Desulforamulus hydrothermalis Lam5 = DSM 18033: one gene and its partner. The protein of the gene in region 1 interacts with the protein of each later gene in a pairwise test. Links are inferred from orthologs where the notes say so. Each region holds a gene or a part of one and is shown in the gene's direction. Other genes may lie near its edges.

The links.
Region 2: the proteins of pcrA (region 1) and lpdA interact in binary tests that used the Escherichia coli proteins (3 or more experiments, as listed by UniProt). The link is inferred for Desulforamulus hydrothermalis Lam5 = DSM 18033 from one-to-one orthologs.

Annotation. Positions count from the first base shown.
Region 1 is NZ_CAOS01000014.1:18,208-34,757, forward strand. The notes cover bases 7,305-10,216. They hold pcrA (DNA helicase PcrA), read left to right. Parts: upstream 7,305-7,635; coding sequence 7,636-9,798; downstream 9,799-10,216. Other genes in these bases: hisIE (bifunctional phosphoribosyl-AMP cyclohydrolase/phosphoribosyl-ATP diphosphatase HisIE), read left to right, coding at 7,305-7,364; DESHY_RS12085 (lipid II flippase Amj family protein), read left to right, coding at 9,828-10,216. Also shown: hisZ (ATP phosphoribosyltransferase regulatory subunit), read left to right, coding at 1-714; hisG (ATP phosphoribosyltransferase), read left to right, coding at 841-1,509; hisD (histidinol dehydrogenase), read left to right, coding at 1,496-2,794; hisC (histidinol-phosphate transaminase), read left to right, coding at 2,826-3,935; imidazoleglycerol-phosphate dehydratase HisB, read left to right, coding at 3,932-4,522; imidazole glycerol phosphate synthase subunit HisH, read left to right, coding at 4,525-5,136; hisA (1-(5-phosphoribosyl)-5-[(5-phosphoribosylamino)methylideneamino]imidazole-4-carboxamide isomerase), read left to right, coding at 5,133-5,873; imidazole glycerol phosphate synthase subunit HisF, read left to right, coding at 5,867-6,625; more of hisIE, read left to right, coding at 6,678-7,304; more of DESHY_RS12085, read left to right, coding at 10,217-10,706; NAD-dependent DNA ligase LigA, read left to right, coding at 10,761-12,770; DESHY_RS14770 (hypothetical protein), read right to left, coding at 12,739-12,873; DESHY_RS12095 (PQQ-like beta-propeller repeat protein), read left to right, coding at 13,042-14,211; DESHY_RS12100 (S-layer homology domain-containing protein), read left to right, coding at 14,215-15,579; DESHY_RS14775 (hypothetical protein), read left to right, coding at 15,599-15,733; DESHY_RS12105 (RidA family protein), read right to left, coding at 15,838-16,260; Asp-tRNA(Asn)/Glu-tRNA(Gln) amidotransferase subunit GatC, read left to right, coding at 16,428-16,550. UniProt on the Escherichia coli protein: A helicase with DNA-dependent ATPase activity. Unwinds DNA duplexes with 3'-5' polarity. Translocates on single-stranded DNA with 3'-5' polarity. Initiates unwinding more efficiently from a nicked substrate than double-stranded DNA.
Region 2 is NZ_CAOS01000008.1:134,915-141,502, reverse strand. The notes cover bases 1,017-3,937. They hold lpdA (dihydrolipoyl dehydrogenase), read left to right. Parts: upstream 1,017-1,747; coding sequence 1,748-3,127; downstream 3,128-3,937. Other genes in these bases: lipA (lipoyl synthase), read left to right, coding at 3,141-3,937; DESHY_RS14225 (hypothetical protein), read left to right, coding at 1,377-1,535; DESHY_RS05915 (glutamate synthase subunit beta), read left to right, coding at 1,017-1,315. Also shown: more of DESHY_RS05915, read left to right, coding at 1-1,016; more of lipA, read left to right, coding at 3,938-3,989; DESHY_RS05900 (hypothetical protein), read right to left, coding at 4,041-4,352; DESHY_RS14220 (hypothetical protein), read left to right, coding at 4,556-4,693; DESHY_RS14215 (hypothetical protein), read left to right, coding at 4,741-4,878; DESHY_RS05895 (hypothetical protein), read left to right, coding at 5,018-5,338; DESHY_RS05890 (endonuclease/exonuclease/phosphatase family protein), read left to right, coding at 5,455-6,183; DESHY_RS05885 (cell wall hydrolase), read right to left, coding at 6,292-6,588. UniProt on the Escherichia coli protein: Lipoamide dehydrogenase is a component of the glycine cleavage system as well as of the alpha-ketoacid dehydrogenase complexes.

The DNA of each region.
Region 1 (16,550 bases):
TTTCACGGGTTGGTAAAACAGTTGGGACTGCCTAAAGAAGTGGCGCAAGAGCTTAAAGATGCCCTGGGCAATAAAGATTTTGTCAAAGTCGAAAAATTTCTGGCCTCCCATGCGGCCACCCCGGAAGAAGCCAGACGGGCGCTGGATCTTATTGAACTGCGGGGCGGGCCGGCGGTGCTGGATAAGGCAGCCGAACTGGCCCAGGAGGGGCCGGCGGCCGATGCCGTCGAGAACCTGCGGCAACTGTACCAGGGCCTCACCTGTTACGGCCTGGCCGGCCATATCACCCTTGATTTAGGGCTGCTGCGGGGGTTAGACTATTACACCGGTCTGGTTTTCGAAGGCTATACCGTGGCCATGGGATTTCCCATCTGCGGCGGCGGCAGGTATAACCAGCTGCTGGCTCACTTCGGCTATCCTATGCCGGCGACCGGTTTTGCCGTCAACTTGGAACGGGTGCTGGTGGCGCTGGAAAGGCTGCAGGGGCCGCCGGCAGAACCGGTCACCGATGTGCTGGTGGCCTGGGAAAACGGCAGTATGGCCCAGGCCCTGCAAACGGCCCAGGCACTAAGAAAGCAGGGGCTCAAGGTAGCCACCGCTTTATTTGAATATGCTCCCGCCCGGGCCAGAGCGGAAGCCAGAAGCCTGGGGGCCGGCCGGGTGATCTACTGCTTTGCGGACGGGACCAGCCAGGAATTGGCCTCAACCCCTTAAATATGTTTTTGACTACCATGTGCCGGTACGCCGGCCTTTTTTGTTAAATTAGTACTTGACACCACCTTGCTATCAATTTAACATAATATTATATTAGTAATTTAACAAGTTAAAGAGGTGGTTTATTTGGTGGCGGCCAGGGAGCTGTTAACCATTGCTCTGCCCAAAGGGACTCTCTATCAAGAGTCCGTAAAATTATTGGGATTAGCAGGGTTAAACACAGAGGGGATTAAAGAGCCCGGGCGGCAGCTGCTGCTGTACTCGGCAGAGGATGTCGTCCGCTTTATTATTTGCCGGCCCACCGACATTCCCACCTATGTGGAATACGGTGCGGCGGATCTTGGCTTGGTGGGTAAAGATACCATTGTGGAGCAGCATAAGGACGTTTATGAGCTGTTAGACTTGCAGTTTGGCGGCTGCCGGTTTGTAGTGGCAGTGCCGGAGGGCAAAGAAACAAACCTTGCTTTTTGGAACCAGACCCGTGTGGCCACCAAATTCCCCCGCATTGCGGAAGAATTTTTCCGTCGGCAGGGTATGCAAATGGAAATTATCAAGCTGCACGGCAATATTGAGCTGGCGCCCATTGTAGGATTGGCTGAAATGATTGTCGATCTGGTTTCTACCGGCCGTACCCTGCGGGAAAATAAGTTGGTACCCATTGCAGATGTGTTGAGCTCGACCACCCGGTTAATTGCCAACCGGGTCAGCCATCGGCTGAAAAACGAAAGGATCAACCCTTTGGTGGAAAGATTGCGTCAGGTGGTAGAGGAGGCTTATACCCATGGCAGTCATTAAAATTATCAATGCCCAGGACCGGCAGGCCATTGAGGCTTTATTTGCCGGCCGCACAGCCCACCAGGCAGCGCTGGCGCAGCGTGTGGCCGCCATTGTGGAGGAAGTGCGTCAAGGGGGCGACGAGGCGTTATGCCGGTTCACCAAACAGTTTGACCAGGCTGATATAAGCCCGGCTCAATTAAAAGTTAGCCGGGAAGAAATTGAGCAGGCCTACCGGCAGGTTGACCGGCAGGTGCTTGCTTCGCTGCAACTGGCCAAAGAGCGGATAGCCGCCTATCACCGGCAACAGCTGTCCCGCTCCTGGTTTCAGCCTGACCGGGACGGTGCTGTGCTGGGTCAGTTGATTTTACCACTGGAGCGGGTGGGCATTTATGTTCCGGGCGGCACTGCCTCTTACCCATCTTCGGTTCTGATGAATGCCGTGCCGGCCAAAGTGGCGGGGGTGCCCCAGGTGGTGATGGTAACCCCGCCGGCGGCTGATGGCCGGGTAAATCCTTATACCCTGGTGGCCGCCGCAGAAGCCGGGGTAGACGAAATCTATAAAGCAGGCGGCGCCCAGGCCATTGCTGCCCTGGCTTACGGCACCTCAACCATCGCCCGGGTGGATAAAATTACGGGGCCGGGCAATATTTATGTAACACTGGCTAAACGGATGGTGTACGGCCAGGTGGATATTGACATGCTGGCGGGGCCCAGTGAAATCCTGGTGGTCGCGGATGGTTCCGCCAATCCGGCCTATGCCGCGGCGGACCTGCTGTCCCAGGCAGAACACGACACTCTGGCAGCCGCTGTCTTAATTACTCACGACCGGGCGCTGGCCCAGGCCGTCAGCCAGGAACTGGCTCACCAGGTCAGCCGGTTGCCCCGGCAGGAGATAGCCCGGCAGTCGCTGGCCAACCACAGCGCCATCATCCTAACCGGCAGCCTGGACGAGTCTTTGGCGCTGGCCAATGATTTTGCTCCCGAGCACCTGGAACTGCTGGTGGAGGAACCCTTTCAACAGCTGGGTCGGATCCGCCATGCCGGGGCGGTTTTCCTGGGCCACTATTCCCCCGAGCCGGTAGGGGATTATCTGGCGGGCCCCAATCATGTGCTGCCCACCGGCGGTACGGCGCGCTTTTATTCCCCCTTAAATGTAGACACCTTCCTGAAGAAGTGCAGCGTAATTGCCTTTTCCAAAGAAAGTTTAAACAAGCTGGGGCCGCATATTGTCAGGCTGGCAGAAACGGAGGGGCTGGCCGCCCACGCTAACGCTGTCAGGATACGTCTTAAGGATAATGTGTAGTTTTTAGGTCGGCGGGTGTGACAGATAGATAATGAAGGAAGTGATCGGGTTGCGTGAAGCCTTTAATCTTGCTAACCTGGTGCGGGACGGGCTGGACAAGTTAATTCCCTATGACGCCCATGTCTTTCCGGATGTCATTAAGCTGGATGCCAATGAAAACCCTTACCCCTTTCCGGACGAAGTGTCCCGCCAAATCGGGCAACTGGCAGCCGGTGATTTGTTAAGCCGTTATCCGGACGGGGAAGCGGTTGAACTGCGCCGGGATATTGCGGCCTATGCCGGGGTAACGCCGGAACAGGTAATGGTGGGCAACGGTTCTGACGAATTAATATTAAATATTTTGTTAACTTTCGGCACCGGCGGAAGGGTGCTGATTACTAATCCAACCTTTTCCATGTATAAAATTCACTCCCTGGTGGCCGGGGCCAAACCCATACCGGTGCCCCGCCGCGGCGATTTTTCTGTGGATTTGCCCGCCCTGGTGTGTTATGCCAGACAGCGGGACAGCCGGGTTATTTTTCTTTGCTCGCCCAATAACCCCACCGGCAATGCTTCTTCCCTGGAGGAAATTGAAAGCTTGCTGCAGCAGGTCAACTGCCTGGTGGTGGCAGATCAGGCCTATTTGGAATTTGGCGGGGCCGATTGTGCGCCTTTGTTAAACCGCTACCCGAATTTGATTATCCTGCGAACTTTTTCTAAGGCCTTTGCCCTGGCGGGGCTGCGGGTTGGTTACCTGCTGGCTCATGCGGATGTTTTAAGACAAATTAAAAAAGTCAAACAGCCCTTTAATTTAAATGCTTTTTCCCAGGCGGCGGCCCGGCTGGTATTGCAGCATACGGCACTGTTTCAGGAGCAAATTCAGGCTATTTTACAAGAGCGGCAGATACTCTGGCAGGGGCTGCAAAATATCGAGGGGGTTACAGCCTATCCCTCGGCAGCCAACTTTATATTATTTCGCACCAATTTTGAAAGCAAAACCATTCATCAAGGATTACTGCAGCAAGGTATTTTAATCCGCAAGCTGGGAGGGCCGGAACTGCCCGGTTTTCTGCGGGTAACTGTAGGCCGGCCGAAGGAAAATGAACTGTTTTTACAGGCACTGGCGAAAGTGCTGCAGGCAGCGGGGAGGGATAGTCGATGACCCAGCGGCAGGGCCGGGTGGCACGCCGCACCGGCGAAACCGATATCGAAGTGTTTGTTTCACTGGACGGTACAGGAGATTACCGGCTGCAAACCGGTGTTGGCTTTTTGGAACATATGCTTAGTTTGCTGGCCAAACACGGTGCCCTGGACCTGACTGTCCGGGCAACCGGTGATACTCATATTGACGATCACCATACGGTGGAAGACATCGGCATTACCTTGGGCATGGCCGTCCGGCAGGCACTGGGCGATAAACAAGGTATCAACCGCTACGGCCATGCCCTGGTACCCATGGATGAAGCACTGGTGCTGGCAGTAACGGATATCAGCGGCCGGGGCCATTTGGCTATCGACCTGCCGCTGCCGGCAGCCCGGGTGGGCAATTTTGATACGGAACTGGTGGAAGAATTTATGCGGGCCTTTGCTCTCAACAGCGGTATCACCCTGCATATAAGATTGCTCAGCGGACGCAATACCCACCACATCATTGAAGCGGCTTTTAAAGCGCTGGGGCGGGCTTTGCGCCAGGCAGCGGCCAGGGATGGACGGCTGACTGATATACCTTCCACCAAGGGGGTGCTGTAAAAGTGATTGCTGTGATTGATTACGGCATGGGAAATTTGCGCAGTGTCCAAAAAGCATTTCAACGGGTGGGATGTCAGGCCGAAATTGTCCGTGACCCGGCAGCGGTTGCAGCCGCCCGGGCCGTGGTGTTGCCCGGTGTGGGGGCTTTTCGGGATGCCATGGCCAATTTGCAGTCTGCCGGTATGGTTGAGGCCATTCACCGGGTGGTGGCGGCGGGCAGACCGTTTTTGGGAATTTGCCTGGGGCTGCAGCTGCTGTTTGAATCCAGCGAGGAGTTCGGCCATCACCGGGGATTGGGCATCTTTCCCGGTACGGTGAAGCGTTTTCCCGAAGGGGAGTTGAAAGTGCCGCACATGGGCTGGAACCAGGTGAGTGTCACCAATGCCTCACCGCTTATGGAGGGTATTCCTGACCGGTCAGCCTTTTACTTTGTCCATTCCTATTATGTTGAGCCGGCAGATCCCCGGCTGGTTATTGCTTCCGCCGATTACGGCCTTACCTTTGCCGCGGTGGTGGGCCGGCAAAATGTTTATGGTATTCAATTCCACCCGGAAAAGAGCAGTACCCTGGGGCTGCGCATACTCGAAAACTTTGGAAAGACGGTGAGGGCATGATTTTGTTTCCTGCCATAGATATAAAAGAAGGCCGTTGTGTTAGATTAATTGAAGGCCGCATGGAGAGTGCCACCGTTTATTCCCATGATCCTGCCGGCATTGCCCGCACCTGGCAGGAACAGGGGGCTGAATTTATTCATGTGGTGGATCTGGACGGTGCTTTTGCCGGGCAACCGCGCAACCGGCAGGCTATTGCTGATATTGTCCGGGCTGTTCAGGTGCCGGTACAGGTGGGCGGCGGCATCCGGGATGTAGAGACCATTGACGAGCTGCTTACCCTGGGAGTTAACCGGGTCATCCTGGGCAGTGCGGCCGTGTTGCAGCCGGCCCTGGTGGCAGAGGCCTGCCGCCGGTACGGGCAGCGGGTACTGGTGGGGATTGATGCCCGGGACGGTCTGGTTGCTATCCAAGGGTGGGGCAAAACGGTGCAAAAAACAGCCCTGGAACTGGCCTTAGAAGTTAAAGAACTGGGCATAGAGCGTATAGTGTTTACCGACATCCGGCGGGACGGCAGGCTGAGCGGCCCCAACCTGGCTGCCACCGGCCGGTTGGCCAAAGACAGCGGCCTGCAGGTAATTGCCTCCGGCGGCGTGTCTTCCCTGGCTGATATCAGAGCATTGAAAGACCTGGAGGCTGACGGGGTGGAAGGTGCTGTTCTGGGTAAAGCCCTTTATACCGGGGCGGTTAAATTGCCGGAAGCACTGGCTATAGCCCGGGGGGAGAGAGGCCTATGTTAATGAAAAGAATTATCCCCTGTTTGGATGTAACTGACGGCAGGGTGGTTAAGGGAACGAATTTTGTTAACCTGCGGGACGCCGGTGACCCGGTGGAACTGGCTGCTCTTTACGATCGGGAAGGGGCCGATGAGCTGGTTTTTTTGGATATTACTGCTTCTGCCGACGGCCGGGCCACTATGCTGGAGGTGGTGCGGCGAACCGCCGAGGAAGTATTTATTCCCTTTACGGTGGGGGGCGGTATCCGCACGGTGGAGGACATGCGGTTGATGTTGCAGGCGGGCGCCGATAAGATTGCAGTTAATACGGCAGCCATCAAAAATCCCCGGGTTATTGCCGAGGGGGCCCATAAATTCGGCAGCCAGTGCATAGTGGTGGCTATTGACGCCAGGCAGGTGGCACCGGATCGCTGGGAGGTTTACATCAACGGCGGCCGTACCCCCACCGGTCTGGATGCGGTGGCCTGGGCGGTTAAAGCAGAGGAGCTGGGTGCCGGTGAAATACTGCTCACCAGCATGGACCGGGATGGCACCAAGGAAGGCTTTGATCTGGCCTTAACCCGTACCGTGGCCCGGCAGGTAAAAATTCCGGTCATTGCTTCCGGCGGCGTCGGTACCCTGGCACACATCGCCCAGGGTTTTACCGAAGGCTTGGCGGATGCTGCTCTGGCCGCTTCTGTCTTCCACTTTGGCACCTATACCATCCGGCAAACCAAAGAATACCTTAAACAACTGGGTATCCCCGTTCGCTTGTAAAGGCGGCGATGCAGAAATTACTCGGATGAAAGAAAAGCTGGTGATATAAATTATGAAGTTTATTATAGATACCCTCAAGTTTAACGAAGCGGGGTTAATACCCGCCATTGTACAAGAGGCAGCCGGTAAAGAGGTATTGATGCTGGCCTGGATGAACCGGGAGGCAGTGGAAAAAACCCTGGTTACCGGGGAGGTGTGGTTTTATAGCCGCAGCCGGCAAAGGTTGTGGAAAAAGGGAGAAACCTCCGGGCATGTGCAAAAATTGAAGGGCTTTTATTATGACTGCGATGCCGATACCCTGCTGCTGCTGGTGGAGCAGGCAGGCGGTGCGGCCTGCCACGAGGGCTACAGTTCCTGTTTTCATAATAAAGTTAAGCCTGATGGTATGGTGGTTGTGGAAGGCGACAAGCTATTTGATCCGGCCCTGGTTTATGGCAACCGGCCCCCGCAGGCGCCCGCGGGGTCATCCGTACTGGATGAGTTATACCGGTTAATTTTAAGCCGTAAAGCCGAGCGGCCGGCTGATTCCTACACCACTTATTTGTTTGAAAAAGGGATTGATAAGATTTGTAAAAAAGTCGGTGAAGAATGTGCCGAGGTAATTATTGGCGCCAAAAACAGCCGTGCTGAACTAACTTATGAAACGGCTGACTTGCTTTACCACCTGCTGGTTTTGCTGGCCCACCAGGGCGTGGAGCCGGCGGCTGTTTATCAGGAACTGGCCGGCAGAAAAAAATAGGGGTTGGGCAGGGGCAATCATGTGCCCCTGCTTTTTTGTTGCTGTTTTTTGGTAACTGCCGGTAGCAAACCCCGGTTGTGTTATAATAATAACTAACAGGAAGGACAAGTTTTTTCTGCGTACCGAGGAGAATGTTCATCCGGTTGAAGAACATTCTCTTTTGCTTAGTGTTTGGCTGGGACGGGTCAGCAATAAAATTATGCTAATTAACACCGGCCATGTGATATAATGTAGTGTGTTTTTTGATAACCACTAGCAAACGGAGGAATTTATGGACATAGCAGCGAATCTGAATCCTGCCCAGGCAGCGGCGGTGCAGCATACAGAAGGCCCCCTGCTGGTGCTGGCCGGGGCCGGCTCAGGTAAGACAAGGGTACTTACCCACCGGATTGCCTATATTTTAAGCCAGGGGGTGCCGCCTTACAACATTTTGGCAATCACCTTTACCAATAAAGCAGCGGCCGAAATGAGAACCCGGGTGGAAACCTTAGTGCCGCAGGCAGCCAGGGATTTGTGGGTAACTACCTTTCACAGCGCTTGCCTGCGTATTCTCAGAAGGGAAATTCAAGCCCTGGGCTACGGTGCCAACTTTTCCATTTACGACGATGCTGACCAGCAGACACTAATCAAAGAGTGCCTTAAGGAACTGCAAATTGATGAAAAGCGTTTTCAGCCCCGAAGTCTGCTGGGGGTTATTTCAGGGGCTAAAAACCGGTTGTTGACGCCGGAACAGTATGATCGTCAGGCCTACGACTTTTTTGAACAAGTGGCCGGGCGGGTCTACCGCTTGTATCAGGAAAAGCTGTATAAAAACAATGCAGTGGATTTTGACGATTTGCTGATGCTAACGGTGCGGCTGTTTAAGGAACATCCGCATGTGCTGGGCTATTACCAGACTAAATTTAAATATATTTTGGTGGACGAGTACCAGGATACCAACCATGCCCAGTATGTGCTGGTAACCCTGCTGGCGGCGCAACACCGCAATATCTGTGTGGTGGGAGATCCCAACCAATCTATCTACAAGTGGCGGGGGGCGGATATCAACAATATTTTGAGCTTTGAGCGGGATTATCCGGAGGCCCGGGTGGTTAAACTGGAACAAAATTACCGCTCCACAGGCAACATTTTGGAAGCTGCCAACGCTGTCATTAAAAATAACAGCGAGGCGAAAGAACTGAAACTCTGGACCGCTAAAGGAAAAGGTGACCTTATTCATGTTTTCCGGGCGGAGAACGAGCGGCTGGAGGCCTATTTTATTGCGGACCGCATTAAAGATTTGCATTTCAGCGGTCGCCGCAATTACCGGGAGATGGCCGTGCTTTATCGCACCAATGCCCAATCCCGGGTTTTTGAAGAAGTTTTCCTGCGCCAGGGTATTCCCTATACTGTTTTTGGGGGAGCCAGGTTCTATGACCGGAAGGAAATTAAGGACTTACTGGCTTATTTAAGGTTGCTGGTAAACCCGGCCGACAGCCAGAGCCTGCTGCGCATTATTAACGTTCCCAAGCGCGGCATCGGGGCTGCTTCCCTGGAGAAAATCACCGCCTACGCCCTGGCACAAGGGTTGAGCCTGCTGCAGGCGCTGACCGCGGTGGAGGAAATTCCGGGTGTGCCGGCGAAAGCACGCAGCCAATGCCGGCTGCTGGCTGACCTGTTGGATAATCTGGCCAAACAAGCCACCTTCCTTTCAGTGACAGAAATAACCGAAGAAGTCCTTAACAGTACCGGCTACCGGGCCGAATTGACTGCTGAGGATACAGTAGAAGCCAGGACGCGGCTGGAAAACTTGCAGGAATTTCTCACAGTGACGAAGGAATTTGATCAGCAGCAAGGGGAAGCGGCCGGTCTGGTGGATTTTCTTGCCAATATTTCACTGGTTACCGACCTGGACAGGCATGATCCGGAAGCAGACCAGGTGGTGCTGATGACCCTGCACAGTGCCAAAGGTTTAGAATTCCCGGTGGTTTTTTTAACCGGTATGGAAGAAGGGGTTTTTCCCCACAGCCGGGCTTTGGTTGACCAGTCCGAGATGGAAGAAGAGCGCCGGCTGGCTTATGTGGGCATTACCAGGGCGGAAGAACAGCTTTACTTAACCCACTGCTGGGAAAGAACACTTTTTGGGCGAACCAATATGAATCCCCGCTCCCGGTTCCTGGAGGAGATTCCCGGTGAGCTGACGGATGCCGCCAAACCTTTACCCGGCAAGCAAGACTCTGTAACCGGTTGGGGCAGTCAAGCTGCCGGGGCAACCAAAACTGCGGCACAAGCCGGCACCTTTTTGCTGGGAGACCGGGTGCGTCATCGTAAATGGGGCGAAGGCGTGATTGTAAAAGTGTCCGGCGAAGGCGGGGATGCCGAACTGACCGTGGCTTTCCCGGAGCAGGGTTTAAAAACCTTAATCGCTCAATATGCGCCATTAGAAAAGGTTTAAACGGGCAACACTAAAGGCGGAGGAAAATAATGGACCGCTTAATGGCAGTGGTGGTATTAACCGCCGTGATACACTTGATTAATACCTTGATTTACGCTGTGCGTCCCGCCGGGGTAATAACCGGGCGGCTGGCCACCGCCTATTCACTTTTTAATGTAATATTTTTGATTGCACAAACCGCCAATATGTTGCAGGCGCCGTTACTTTCATCAATTATTGAGCACGCTATCCAGCGCGGCACGGAGGCGGCAGGCAGCGGAGCGGCGTTGCTGCAATCGGTGGCCTACCGTCAGGAACTGGCGCATCTGAATGTGCAGGTGCGGACGGTAATTTTAGGGGCGACTTTGGGTACCCTGGTGGGAGGCTTATTTATCCCCACTTTTATTACCTTCTTTACCAAGGGTATATATTTGTTTGATCAGGTGCGGTCGGTACCCAAAATGATCGGGTTGCTGCTGTTTTCGCCGGTCAAAGCGGCCAGCCAGGTCAGGCAGGCTGTGCGCATACCCAACCGGCAGTTTTTTCTGCAGGCCCTTCGACAAAAAATTAACATTCCCAAAAAATTTCTGGTGCTTAATGTGCTGGTTACCGGCATATATACCACAGCGGTGCTGTCAGCCATTTATGCCGGTGCCTTATATCCCGAATTTCGTTCTACGGCAGCTTTTTTATCCGGCATCATTAACGGTATTGCCACCGTTTTATTTGCCACGGTGGTGGATCCTACGGCTGCCGGCATTACTGACCAGGCTCTGCGGGGAGAAAGGCCGGAGCAGGATATTAAGCAAATGTGCTTTTACCTGGCTCTTACCCGCTTGCTGGGCACGATACTGGCGCAGCTGTTTTTTGTACCAGCCGCCTTAATTATTAAATATGCAGCGCAATTGATTGCCCGGGGCGGCTTTTAACGGCAAGTTCCGGTCGGGGACGGTTTTCGATTTAAATTAAGGAGGCAAGTCATTATGGTTAGCCCGGAAATTAAGGCCAGAGCAGAGGCTTTGCGACGGGAGATAGAACACCACAATTACCTATACTATGTATTGGACCGGCCTGTTATTACGGATGACCAATACGACCGGTTAATGCAGGAATTGATCCGGTTGGAGGCGGAATATCCGTCACTGGTGACGCCTGATTCGCCGACCCAACGGGTGGGAGGGCAGGTGCAGCAGGGATTTCAGTCGGTACCCCACCGGGTGCCCATGCTAAGCCTGGCTAACGCTTTCAGTGAGGCTGATTTGCGGGAGTTTGACCGCCGGGTGTGCGGCAACCTGCCCGGCGAGCCGGTGGAATATGTGGTTGAGCTGAAAATTGACGGGTTAGCCATCTCCTTAACCTATGAGAACGGGCTGCTGGTGCGGGGAGCTACCCGGGGCGACGGCGCGCAGGGCGAAGATATCACCGCTAACCTGCGTACCATCAAAGCCATCCCCCTTCGTTTAAAGGAAGCGGTACCCTTTTTAGAAGTGCGGGGCGAGGCTTATATGCCCAAGGATTCCTTCAGCCGCCTTAATGAAGCCCGCCAAGAGGCCGGGGAACCGCTGTTTGCCAATCCCCGCAACGCTGCGGCAGGCAGCCTGCGGCAGCTGGACCCGGCAGTGACGGCGGCCCGCCAGCTTAGCATTTATATGTATGCCATCGGCCACCTGGAGGGCCGCCAAATATCGAGCCACGCGGCCGGCCTGACCTGGCTGCGGCAGCTGGGACTGCGGGTTAATGAACATTACCGGGTGTGCCGGGATATCGAGCAGGTTATTGATTATTGTGCCAAGTGGCAGGAAAAAAGGTTTCAACTGCCTTATGCCATAGACGGTCTGGTGATAAAGGTTAATTCTCTGGATCAGCAGCAGCGGCTGGGGGCCACCCTGAAAAGTCCCCGCTGGGCCATTGCCTATAAATTCCCGGCGGAACAGGCGGTAAGCACCATTAAGGACATTATCGTCAGGGTAGGACGAACCGGGGTGTTGACACCGACAGCTGTTTTAGAACCTGTTCAACTGGCCGGCACCACAGTCAGTAAAGCAACTTTGCATAACGAAGATGTAATTCGCCAGAAGGATATTCGGATTGGCGATAAAGCCCTGGTACAAAAGGCCGGTGATATTATCCCGGAAGTGGTGCAAGTTTTTCCTGAACAAAGGAACGGTAAAGAAAAGGTTTTTACCATGCCCGCTACCTGCCCGGCATGCGGTGCTCCTGTGACAAGAGCAGCCGGGGAGGCTGCCCACCGTTGTACCAACCGGTATTGTCCGGCCATAGCCCGGGAAGGCATCATCCATTTTGTGTCCCGGGGCGCCATGGATATTGCCGGTCTGGGGGAAAGCATCGTTACCCAATTAATTAAAGCCGGCCTGGTGCGGGATGCGGCGGATTTATACAGTTTACGCTATGAAGATTTAATCAAGCTGGAACGTATGGGAGCCCGCTCCTCCCATAACCTGCTGCAGGCCATTGAGGCCAGCAAAAGCAATTCGCTGGCCCGGCTGCTGTTTGCCCTGGGGATTCGCCATGTGGGCGAGCGGGCCGCGAAAGTTTTAGCGCAGCATTTTGGCTCCCTGACGGCTATAATGAACGCAACCTTCGAAGATTTAACCGTTATCCCGGAAATCGGTCCTAAGATTGCTGAAAGCGTGGTGGATTATTTTGCCCGGCCGGACCACCGGCGGCTGGTTGAGCGGCTGGCCGAGGCAGGCGTCAACATGCAGGAAGCAGGGCAGCCAAACCCGGCTGAACTGCCCCTGGCGGGCAAAACCTTTGTGGTGACCGGTACCCTGGCGGCTTTTTCACGCCAGGCTGCCCAAGCGGCCATTGAACAACTGGGCGGCAAAGTAGCCGGCAGTGTCAGTAAAAAAACTGATTATCTGGTGGTGGGTGAAAATCCCGGCTCCAAGTACGAGAAAGCCCGGCAGTTGGGCATTGCCATCCTTAATGAGGCAGAGTTTATTGCGTTGTTGAAGCATAATGAAAATTAATCATTGACAACCGGGCCAGGAGGGCCCGTTTGAGGCGGCCCCAATGGCGATCGTAGCGAATCATAGCGCTGTCGGTGCGTAGACCGGAGCCAAAGGGGATCATAAACCACCGGCAATGTTTGTCGACACTCTGGAGGCACCGCTAAGGTGCCTTTGTCCTTTTTAATTACACTCCCTTTTACCTCAAGATTTGCCAGGCTAAAGACGATATCACTAATTAATGAAGGAATTTCCGGGCAACTAAAGAAGTAACAGTCTGAGGGGTGATGAAGTGAGATTTTGTTTCTTGTTAGCAGTCTTTTACTTAATGATGTCAGCCTGGCCGGCGGAAGCCGGTTATACCGTATACCCCTATGGCCGGTTTGTCTGGCAGCAACAAAAAGCTGGCAAATTGTCGGCGGATGTGACAGTGACGGCTAACGGGTTGTTGTATGTTCCGGCGGGCAATAAAATTATTTGTTATGATTTGGGCAATGGGTCGAAACTTTGGGAACGCAAGCTGGAACTGAGCGGCAAAATAACCGAGCCCCTGCTGGTGGACAACGGGACGGTTTATGCGGTGGGTACCGACGGCATGCAGCAAATGAAGCCCAACGGCAGTCTTACCTGGCTTTACCGTATTTTGTCCAAACCTAAGGGAAGCAAAAGCAGCGGCGTGGTGACCGCCGGCCCCAACGGTTTGGTTTACCTGGGCGTGGCGGATGGCCTGTATGCCCTGGAACCCAAGAAAAACTTTAAGTGGCGTTTTTCAGACGAAAAAAATGTGGTGGCTGCCCTGGGGGACAGCGAGGCGGTTTATGTTTGCAGCGGGGATAAGAACACCGGCTACAGCTTGCGGGCCCTGGATGCCAGGGGAAACCGCCTGTGGCACCGGGGTTTGGGGGAGCTGAAGAACATCCACTTGTCCTTTGGGCCGGCGGGGAATTTGTACGTTGTAACTAACCCGGCCCGCCTGGAGAGAAACACGGCGGCCAAAATAATGTGCCTGGATCGCCGCACCGGCAAGGAACAATGGACTTATTCGGTCAGGTCAGACGATTTAACAAAACCCGCCTTCGGGGCGGATAACACCCTGTACTTTACCGGTCAACATAAAGTATTTGCGCTCGCTGCCACAGACGGTACTCTTAAATGGGACTTGCCGCTGATCAACCTGGTATCAGGGATTGCGGTTGATAACCTGAACGGGCGGTTGTATGCCGGCAGTTCGGATGGCCGGCTGTTTTGTATCAACACTGCCGGACGTTTAATCTGGGAAAAGGAAATTGACAAGACCACCGGCCAGACTTTACATAAAGATGGCGGCATAATGATAGATACCGGCAAAGATGAAAAGGATGCCATTAAAATGGCGCCCGTTATGCTGCCGGACGGAGCTGTCTTACTGGCCACCGACAAGGGTGTGCTGATAAAATTTATTGACGTTAACAAGGAGCGGTAATTTATGGGTATTTTCCAACTGCTGCGGTATGCCGCCGGTCTGCTGATAATGCTGTTGCTGCCAGCAGCCGGTTGGGCGGCCAGCAACCAGGTAAGCACAGCCGATTTTACAGATATTAAAGGACACTGGGCCAGGCAGTCCATTGAAAAAGTCACAGCCCTTGGTTATGACCAGGGGTTTCCTGACCATACGTTTCGTCCCCAACAACCGCTCACTTTGCTGGAAGCCGTTCAGAAAGTTTTGCAGGCGGCCGGTTTTGGGGAACAAATAGCCAAATTAAAACAAACTAAACAGGCAAGCGCCCTTTATGCGGTGCCCCAGGGACAAAACTACATAAATTTTGCGGTGCAACAGAATTTTCTGCCGGCTGACCTGCTGCAGCAGTTTCGCCACGATCGCCCCGTCAACCGGGGACAGCTGGCCGTTCTCCTGGCCAGTGCGCTATATTTGCCGCCCGTAGACGGCGGCGGGGTTGCCTTCACCGACAGCCAGGCCATACCGCCGGCTTATCTGCCGGCGGTCCGGGCGGTGGTCAGCCAGGGCATTATGTCCGGTTTCCCGGATGGTACCTTTCGCCCCCAACATCAGGTTTCCCGGGGAGAAATGGCTGCCTTGCTGGCCAAGCTTTACGACCAGGGGTGGCTGAAAACAGATGCCAAAAGAAAGGTTGAAGGCTGGGTAGCGGCGGTTGCCCCGGGGAAAAACGGCCTGGAAATACAAATTAATTCTCTCAAGGGGACGCAAAAAATAACGGCCGCAGCCGGCTGTCCGGCCTACTGGCAGGGGCATCCCGTACCCTTGCAACAGGTTGTCAATTACCGGGTAGCGGGTATTTTGGACAGCCAGAAAAAACTGGCCTATCTGGAGTTGCTGGAAAGAAGAAGCTTTTCACCGGTGCAGCGGGACACTTATGCCAGTTATTTACGTCATGCCGAAGGAGAACCGGTGGTAATAACAGTAAAGGATATGTTAAATGAAGAGGTGGACTATGCTGTGGCCTGGGATGCCGAGATTAGGGATGACAAAGCCAAAGGCAAAACCGGTAAAGACCTTCTGAAGAAGTTAAAGGCAGGCCAATTTATTAAATTAGGATTGACCGCTGACAATAAAGTGCAATCTATAACCCTGCCGGAGGTTAAAAATATCACCGGCGAGGTGGATCGGATCAACCGGGCGTTATATTTAAAGAAAAACAACCGCAGCAGTAAAAAATATGTGCCTGATCATTTTTGGGGTTGGGATTTTGGGCGGCTGGTTGATAAACAGGGCAACGAAATCGACTCCCTCCAATCAGGCGACAAAGTGAAGATATTTTATATTGGCGAGCCGTTTTATGAAAGGGTGTTGGAAATACAAAAACTAAATTAGACCGTAGTGTGGAGAAAGATTGAAAAAAAATAAAGCCACGGTGGTTTATAATCCCCTGCCGGCCGCTTGTCGCCATACCGTTAACAGCACTGGAAGCGAAATGAACCATTGGGCCGGCGTCCGCATCCTGCGGGCGCCGGCTGAACCGGACTAAGGCCGGCGTACCCAATGGCCGCAGCAGCCGGCAGCGTGCCGGCGGTGCGCAAAACGGAGCTAAAGGGATCATAAACCACCGTTAAATATTATAACCAGAACTTATTAGCCGCAGCAGCCGCCTGAACCGTGCCCGTGGCCATGACCGGGTGCGGCGATAACCTCAATCTCCACCCCCACATCCCGGGGCAGCCGGGCCACCTGCACCAGAGAACGGGCCGGAGCGGGGGAAGGAAAATACTCGGCGTAAACTTCGTTAATTTTTTCAAAGTCATTCATGTCTTTCACAAAAACAGTGGTTTTAACAACTTGATCCATACCGGCACCGGCTGCGGCCAAAATGGCCTTGATATTTTCCAGGCTGCGCCTGGTTTGGGCCTGTATGTCGCCGGTGACGATGGTGCCGTTGACAGGATCGATAGGAATTTGGCCGGAGGTAAAGATGAAAGGTCCTGCCGCAATAGCCTGCGAATAAGGACCAATAGCAGCCGGTGCTTGTTCAGTGGAGATGACTTTTTTGTGGTGCATGGATGGGCCTCCTTTTCTTAAATACAGTTTTTATCGCATTTTAGCATGCCCCAAAACTGTGCATACCATGAGTTTGCCTTTACAATCTGCTCAATACCTTAAGTTGCGCTGTTTTAGCAAACTTTGGTATAATGATGTCAGTTTTTAGCAAAGGAAGGTGTACCTGATTGATTAGCAAACAAGATGTGGAACATGTGGCCCTGCTGGCCCGGTTAGAACTGAATGAAGAAGAAAAAGAATTGTACACCCGACAGTTAAATAAAATTCTTGAGGCAGCCAAAGCACTGCAG
Region 2 (6,588 bases), on another replicon or contig:
CATGGTAATTAACGGCATGGCATCCGGCTGCCCCAACCATAATGTTCCTTCGGAGTGGAATGACCTGGTTTACCGGGGGCTGTGGCAGGAAGCCCTTAAGCGCCTGCTTAAAACAAACAATTTTCCGGAGTTTACCGGCCGCGTGTGTCCGGCCCTCTGCGAGGGGGCCTGCACCGCCGGTCTGGTTGGCGCACCGGTAACCATAAAAAGCATTGAATGTGCCATTATCGATAAAGCCTTTGCTGAAGGCTGGCTGGTACCCCAGCCACCTGCCCGGCGCACCGGCAAAAAGGTGGCGGTGGTGGGTTCCGGCCCCGCCGGTCTGGCTTGTGCCGCCCAGCTTAACAAAGCCGGCCACTGGGTAACGGTGTTTGAACGGGCAGACCGTATTGGCGGGCTTTTAATGTACGGCATACCCAATATGAAATTGGACAAAAAGATTGTGCAGAGAAGGGTTGATTTACTGGCGGCGGAAGGTATTACTTTCATTACCGATACCGAAGTGGGCAAAGACGTATCTGCTGATCAGCTGCGGCAGGAATTTGATGCAGTGGTGCTTTGCGGCGGAGCAACCAAACCCCGTGACCTGGCGGTAGAAGGACGCAACCTAAAAGGGGTTCACTTTGCGGTGGAATTCCTCAGCGCCAATACCAAAAGCCTGCTGGATGCTAACCACCGGGACGGCCGCTTTATTTCCGCCGCCGGCAAAGATGTGGTAATTATTGGGGGCGGCGATACCGGTACAGACTGTGTGGGCACCGCCATTCGCCACGGTTGCCGCAGTGTTGTCCAACTGGAAATTATGCCTCAACTGCCCTTGCAGAGGGCACCCCACAACCCCTGGCCCCAGTATCCCAGGGTGCACAAAGTGGATTACGGCCAGCAGGAGGCAGCAGCCCTGTACGGCGCCGACCCGCGCCGGTATTGTGTCATGACCAAGCGGTTGGTGGGCGATGCGCAGGGGCAGGTTAAAGAAGTGCACACCGTCAACATTGAATGGATAAAAGACGATCAAGGGCGCTTTGCCCCCAGGGAAATTGCCGGTACCGAAAAAGTCTGGCCGGCCCGGCTGGTACTTTTAGCCATGGGCTTTAGCGGCCCGGAAGATACTCTGCCGGACCAACTGGGACTGGAACGTGACCGAGCCGGCAACATCAAGGCGGCCTATGGCAAGTTTGCCACCAACTTGCCGGGGGTGTTTGCCGCCGGGGATATGCGCCGGGGCCAAAGCCTGGTGATCTGGGCTATTAACGAAGGACGCGGGGCAGCCCGCGAGTGCGACCGTTACTTAATGGGTTATACTAACTTGCCATAGCATTATGCACGCCCCCTTTTTAAGGGGGCGTCAGAGTGTCCACAAACATTACCGGTGGTTTATGATCCCCTTTGGCTCCGGTCTACGCACCGACAGCACTATGATTCGCTCCGGTGGCCCCTGGGGTCGCCTCAAACGGGCCATCCTGGCCCGGTTCGGCTGGCGCCCACGTCCTGTGGGCGCCACCCCAAGGGCTCCTTTCGCTCATCAAGTGCTGTGACCGGTGCTTCGACAAGTCGCCGACAGGGGATCATAAAACCGCCTTACTTTGCTTTACATCCTTTGCCGACAGTTTGATGCCCCCCTTTAAGGGGGCGTTTTTGTGGTGGGCGGCAGCAGGTTTTCGGTCCGGCAAGTCGAAGTACAAAAGCAAAGTTATATTAAGTTTTACTGGTAATGCAGAGCTTAAATTTTCAAAAAGGAGGTAATTTTTTGACTTACCGGGTGGTAGTTATTGGCGGCGGGCCGGGTGGTTATGTGGCGGCCATCCGGGCTGCTCAAATGGGCGCCAAAGTGGCCCTGGTGGAACAGGATGAGGTGGGCGGCACCTGCCTTAACCGGGGCTGCATTCCCACCAAAGCACTGGTCGAGGGAGCGGCAACCCTGCATAAAATCCGCCGGGCAGCGGAGTTCGGTATCCGGCTGGGTGAGGTAACCGTTAATTACGCCAAGCTGGTGGAGCGCAAGGATGCGGTGGTCAAAAAACTGGTGGCCGGCGTGCAATACTTATTAAAAAAAAATAAGGTCGACTGCCTGCGAGGCACCGCCAAACTGGCCGGCCCCGGCAAAGTGGCGGTTTATTTGCCGGAGGGGGGAACCATGGAACTGGTGGCAGAAAATATTATTTTAGCCACCGGCACCCGGCCGGCAATTTTAGAAACTTTAGGCTACGACGGCCACCGGGTAGTGACATCCAATGAAGCCCTGGCCTGGCAAACAGTGCCGCCCAGCTTGTTAATAATTGGCGGCGGAGTGGTGGGCTGCGAGTTTGCCTGCATTTTTGCCGAAATGGGCAGCCAGGTTACCATTGCCGAGGCCATGCCCGGTATCCTGCCCATGGCTGACCGGGATGTGGCACGCCTGTTGCAAACCCTGCTGAAACGCCGGGGCATCAACATAAAAACCGGGGTAAAGATTACCGGGGTGGAAAAGTCGGGCAATCTTGTAACCGCCTTGTTGGAAGGCGGGGAAACGCTTCAGGCAGATAAAATTCTTATTTCGGTAGGGCGGGTAATGAATACGGAAGGCCTGGGGTTGGAAGAAGCCGGTGTCCGGCTGGGGCAGCGGGGCGAGGTGCCGGTGAACGAATACCTTGCTACCGAGGTGCCGGGCATTTACGCCGTCGGTGACATTACGGGCAAAGCCCAGTTGGCTCACCTGGCGTCTGCCCAGGCTCTGGTGGCGGTGGACAACATCCTGGGACAGCCGCGGGCCATGAAGTATGACCTGGTGCCTAACTGTATATTTACTGCCCCGGAAGTGGCCGGCGTGGGGCTGACCGTTCAGCAGTGTGAAGAAAAGGGTATCAAGCCTAAGGTGGGCAAGTTTCCCTTTATGGCCTCCGGCAAAGCAGCCGCCATGGGCGAAACCGACGGCTTTGTGAAAATACTGGCCGATCCGGCCACAGACAAGGTGCTGGGAGTACATATCATAGGGCCCCATGCCACTGATTTAATTGCCGAAGCGGCCCTGGCCATGGAACTGGGGGCTACCGTAGGGCAAATCAGCCGGGTCATCCATGCCCATCCTACCCTGGCAGAATCTTTTTTAGAAGCTGCGGAAGCGGTGCATGGCCGGGCTATTCACATTTAAGGGAGGGATTGCCATGGCAGGTCAATTTCCTGACTGGATGCGGCGGAAAGTAATCTACACCGCAGATTTGCCCCGCACCAGGGAGTTGCTAAAAGACTTATCTGTGCATACGGTTTGCCAGGGAGCCCGCTGCCCCAATTTATCCGAGTGTTTTTCCCGCCGGACAGCCACTTTTATGATCCTCGGCGATACCTGTACCCGGGGCTGCCGCTTTTGTGCCGTAACCAAGGGAACCCCGGCAGCGGTGGATGAAGCAGAACCGGCACGGGTGGCTGAAGCGGCCTGCCGGCTGGGGCTAAAACACGTGGTAATCACTTCGGTAACCCGGGACGACCTGCCGGACGGCGGCGCCAACCAGTTTGTCCGCACCATGCAGGCTATCCGGCAGCGCTTGCCCGGGGCAACCGTGGAAGTTTTAACCCCGGATTTCGGGGGTAACCGGGCGGCCATCCGGCAGGTGGCAGAGGCCGCACCGGAGGTTTATAATCACAATGTGGAAACCGTACCCCGGCTGTACCCGACAGTGCGTCCCCAGGCCCACTATCAGCGTTCCTTGCAGCTTTTGCAGCTGGTAAAAGAACAAGACCCCGGCATTTTAACGAAATCCGGCCTGATGGTGGGGTTGGGGGAAACCAGAGAGGAAGTGCTGGGTGTAATGGAAGATTTAAGAAAGGTGGCTTGTGACCTGTTAACTATTGGGCAGTACCTTAGACCAAGCCACCGGCACCTGGCTGTACAGGAGTATGTAACTCCCGAGACCTATGCATATTACCGCCGCATGGGGCAAAGCATGGGCTTTCAGCAAGTGGCGGCCGGGCCCTATGTGCGCAGCTCTTACCAGGCGGATCAACTGATAAAATAAATCTTGAACAGTAAACATAATTCCTTGAGCTTCCGAGCCCCGGCGCAGCTATCATCGGTTGGTTGCCGCCGGGGTTATTTGCCGGGGGTCCCAGGCAACATAATTCATATCCCGGGCCTTTTGCAGCAAGGCAATATAGCGCTTTTCACAGGCGGTGGTTTTTAAGATGGCCGCCTCCAACAAGTCTTTATCTGCCCACTGCATTTGCTCCAGGGCAATCAGCCAAGCTTGTTTGGCTTGTTCAATTTGCTGCTCCAGAGATAATTCATAGCCACTCTTTTTTTCGAGAAAAACCGTCTTCTTTAGTTTAGACCAGGAAAAACCATGCAACAGGCATTGTAAGATTTGCCGGTCTGTTTTCATGGCTGCACCTCCTTGTCCTGTTTGTTAAAGTTTATTAATTGCACTTAACGGTTAGTACAAGTAAAGAAAAATAATAAAAATAAAACAATTTTGTATTAGAATTACATGACTTATTTTACAATTTTGATTAGGACCAGAACTATTGCTCCGAAAAATGGAGATTGCTATAATTTTCCCAAGCAAAAGATCAGGAGGTGGCAGCTATGGCAAAACTGATCGGCAAAATTAAAATTGTGAACGGCAAAGTACAATTAATCCGGCTTGGCGAGGGGGAAAAGAAACTTCAACCGGGCAGTGCATACAAGATGTATGCAGCACTGCGTCAAATCAAAGGGGCATAACCGACTTTGAGATAGTTGTCTTTTTCACTAAACCGGGAGGGATGCATATGTCTAAACTGATTGGCAAGATTAAAATTGTCAACGGCAAGGTTCAGCTTATTCGCATTGGCGATGGGGAAAAGAAGCTAAAACCGGGTTGCGCCTATAAAATGTATGCCGCTTTGCGCAAAATTAAAAATGTATGAAGGGGCTGCCGGGGACGGGGCGAAAATACCTTGCAGGGTGGCCTTTATCAGCTGAAATTTGGGATACCATCCCAAATTTTTTATTTTTAAGTTCTGTTATAATGGATGTAAAAAACTACATCCAAGGGAGTGTGTTAATGTGTTGAGCCGGCAGGAATTACTGGCAATGCCGCAAGAGGACAGAGAAAGGTATTTGCTGGCTGCACTGCAGCGAAAAATAAATGAGTTGCAGGATTGTGCCAGACAAACCAGGCAGGAAGCAGCCGAGCACCGGCATGGACCGGATTTTCACAGAGGTATGCTGGCCGGCTTTGTATCCGGCCTGGGGTTTGCTACCCGTTTGCTGGCGCCGGAAAAAGCGGTTTGCCAAGAGGTGATGGAACTTCTTGCTGCCTATAATGATTGGGCCCAGCAGTTCAACCGGCACGCCGGAGGCGATGCGCAGGCAACGGAAAGGTAGCAGCAAGGCCGCCGGCAGCATAGCATAATCATAAAATCAGCAAGCAAACCTGGCTGGTCAGGCAAAACATAGGCAAAGTGCCGCGGCCGGCAGGTGGCTGAAGTGAGGGAAAGGCTTTGCTAACAATCCGGGTGGTCAGTTACAATATTCGTCATGCCCGGGGACTGGATCACAGGGTTGATTTAAACCGGGTGGCCCAGGTGCTTGGTGCCGGCAAAGCTCAGCTAATAGGGCTGCAGGAAGTTGATAAGCACATGCCGCGCAGTTTTTTTCAGCACCAGGCTAAAATTTTAGGGCGTTGGCTAAGAAAAAGCTGGGTCTTTGCCCCCAATTTGACCTGGGGGGCAGCCCAGTATGGCAATGCCGTGTTATGCGGCTGGCCAATTGTCAGCTACCGACAATATTTGCTGCCCAGCCAGGGGGAACAAAGGGGCTTGTTAGAAACGGAAATTGCCCTGCCCGCCGGTACGGTAAGTTTTTTTTGCACCCATTTGGGGCTTAACCAGCAAGAAAGATTACAGCAGGCCGAGGAAATACTGCGTATTGTCACACGCACAAACCGGCCGGTAATTTTGGTGGGAGATTTTAACGACCGGCCGGACTCGCCGGTGTACCGCCTGATAACTTCTGTGCTGCGGGATGCAGCTGCGGACAGCGGGGAAGATGCGGCTACCTACCCGGCCGGCCAACCCACTGAAAGAATAGATTATGTGTTTATATCGCCGGCGTGGCAGGTGTTGGCAAGTTTCCCTATGCAGGCCAACGCTTCCGACCACCTGCCCCTGGCGGTGGATTTGCAGTTAGGCCCGGAAAGTGTGCAGCCGACACCGGTTAAGTTTTTATAACCCCTTACTGTCATCCGGCCTTAGCCGGTAGATTAAATTGCCAAAACAGCAACCCCGTACCACCCATAAAGTGGTACGGGGTTGCTGTTAGTTGGCTGTCATCCCCTGTTAACGCTTGGCATAAATCATTTGGCCGTAGGTGGCGGAAACCGGCAGGGAACGCAGGAATGAGTTGCGTGTAGAGTGATCAAAGAAGTATAAAGCTCCGCCGGTGGGGTCGTTGCCATACAAAGCGGCTGTGGCTGCCTGAATGGCTGATTGGCCGGCCGGGCGGTTAATCCAACCGTTGCGGACAGGTGCAAACTGGTTGGGGGCGTAAATAACTTCCTGAATGGTATCCGGAAAAAGATCACTTTGCACCCGGTTAATTACCACCGCAGCTACCCCGATTTGGGCTTCCAGGGG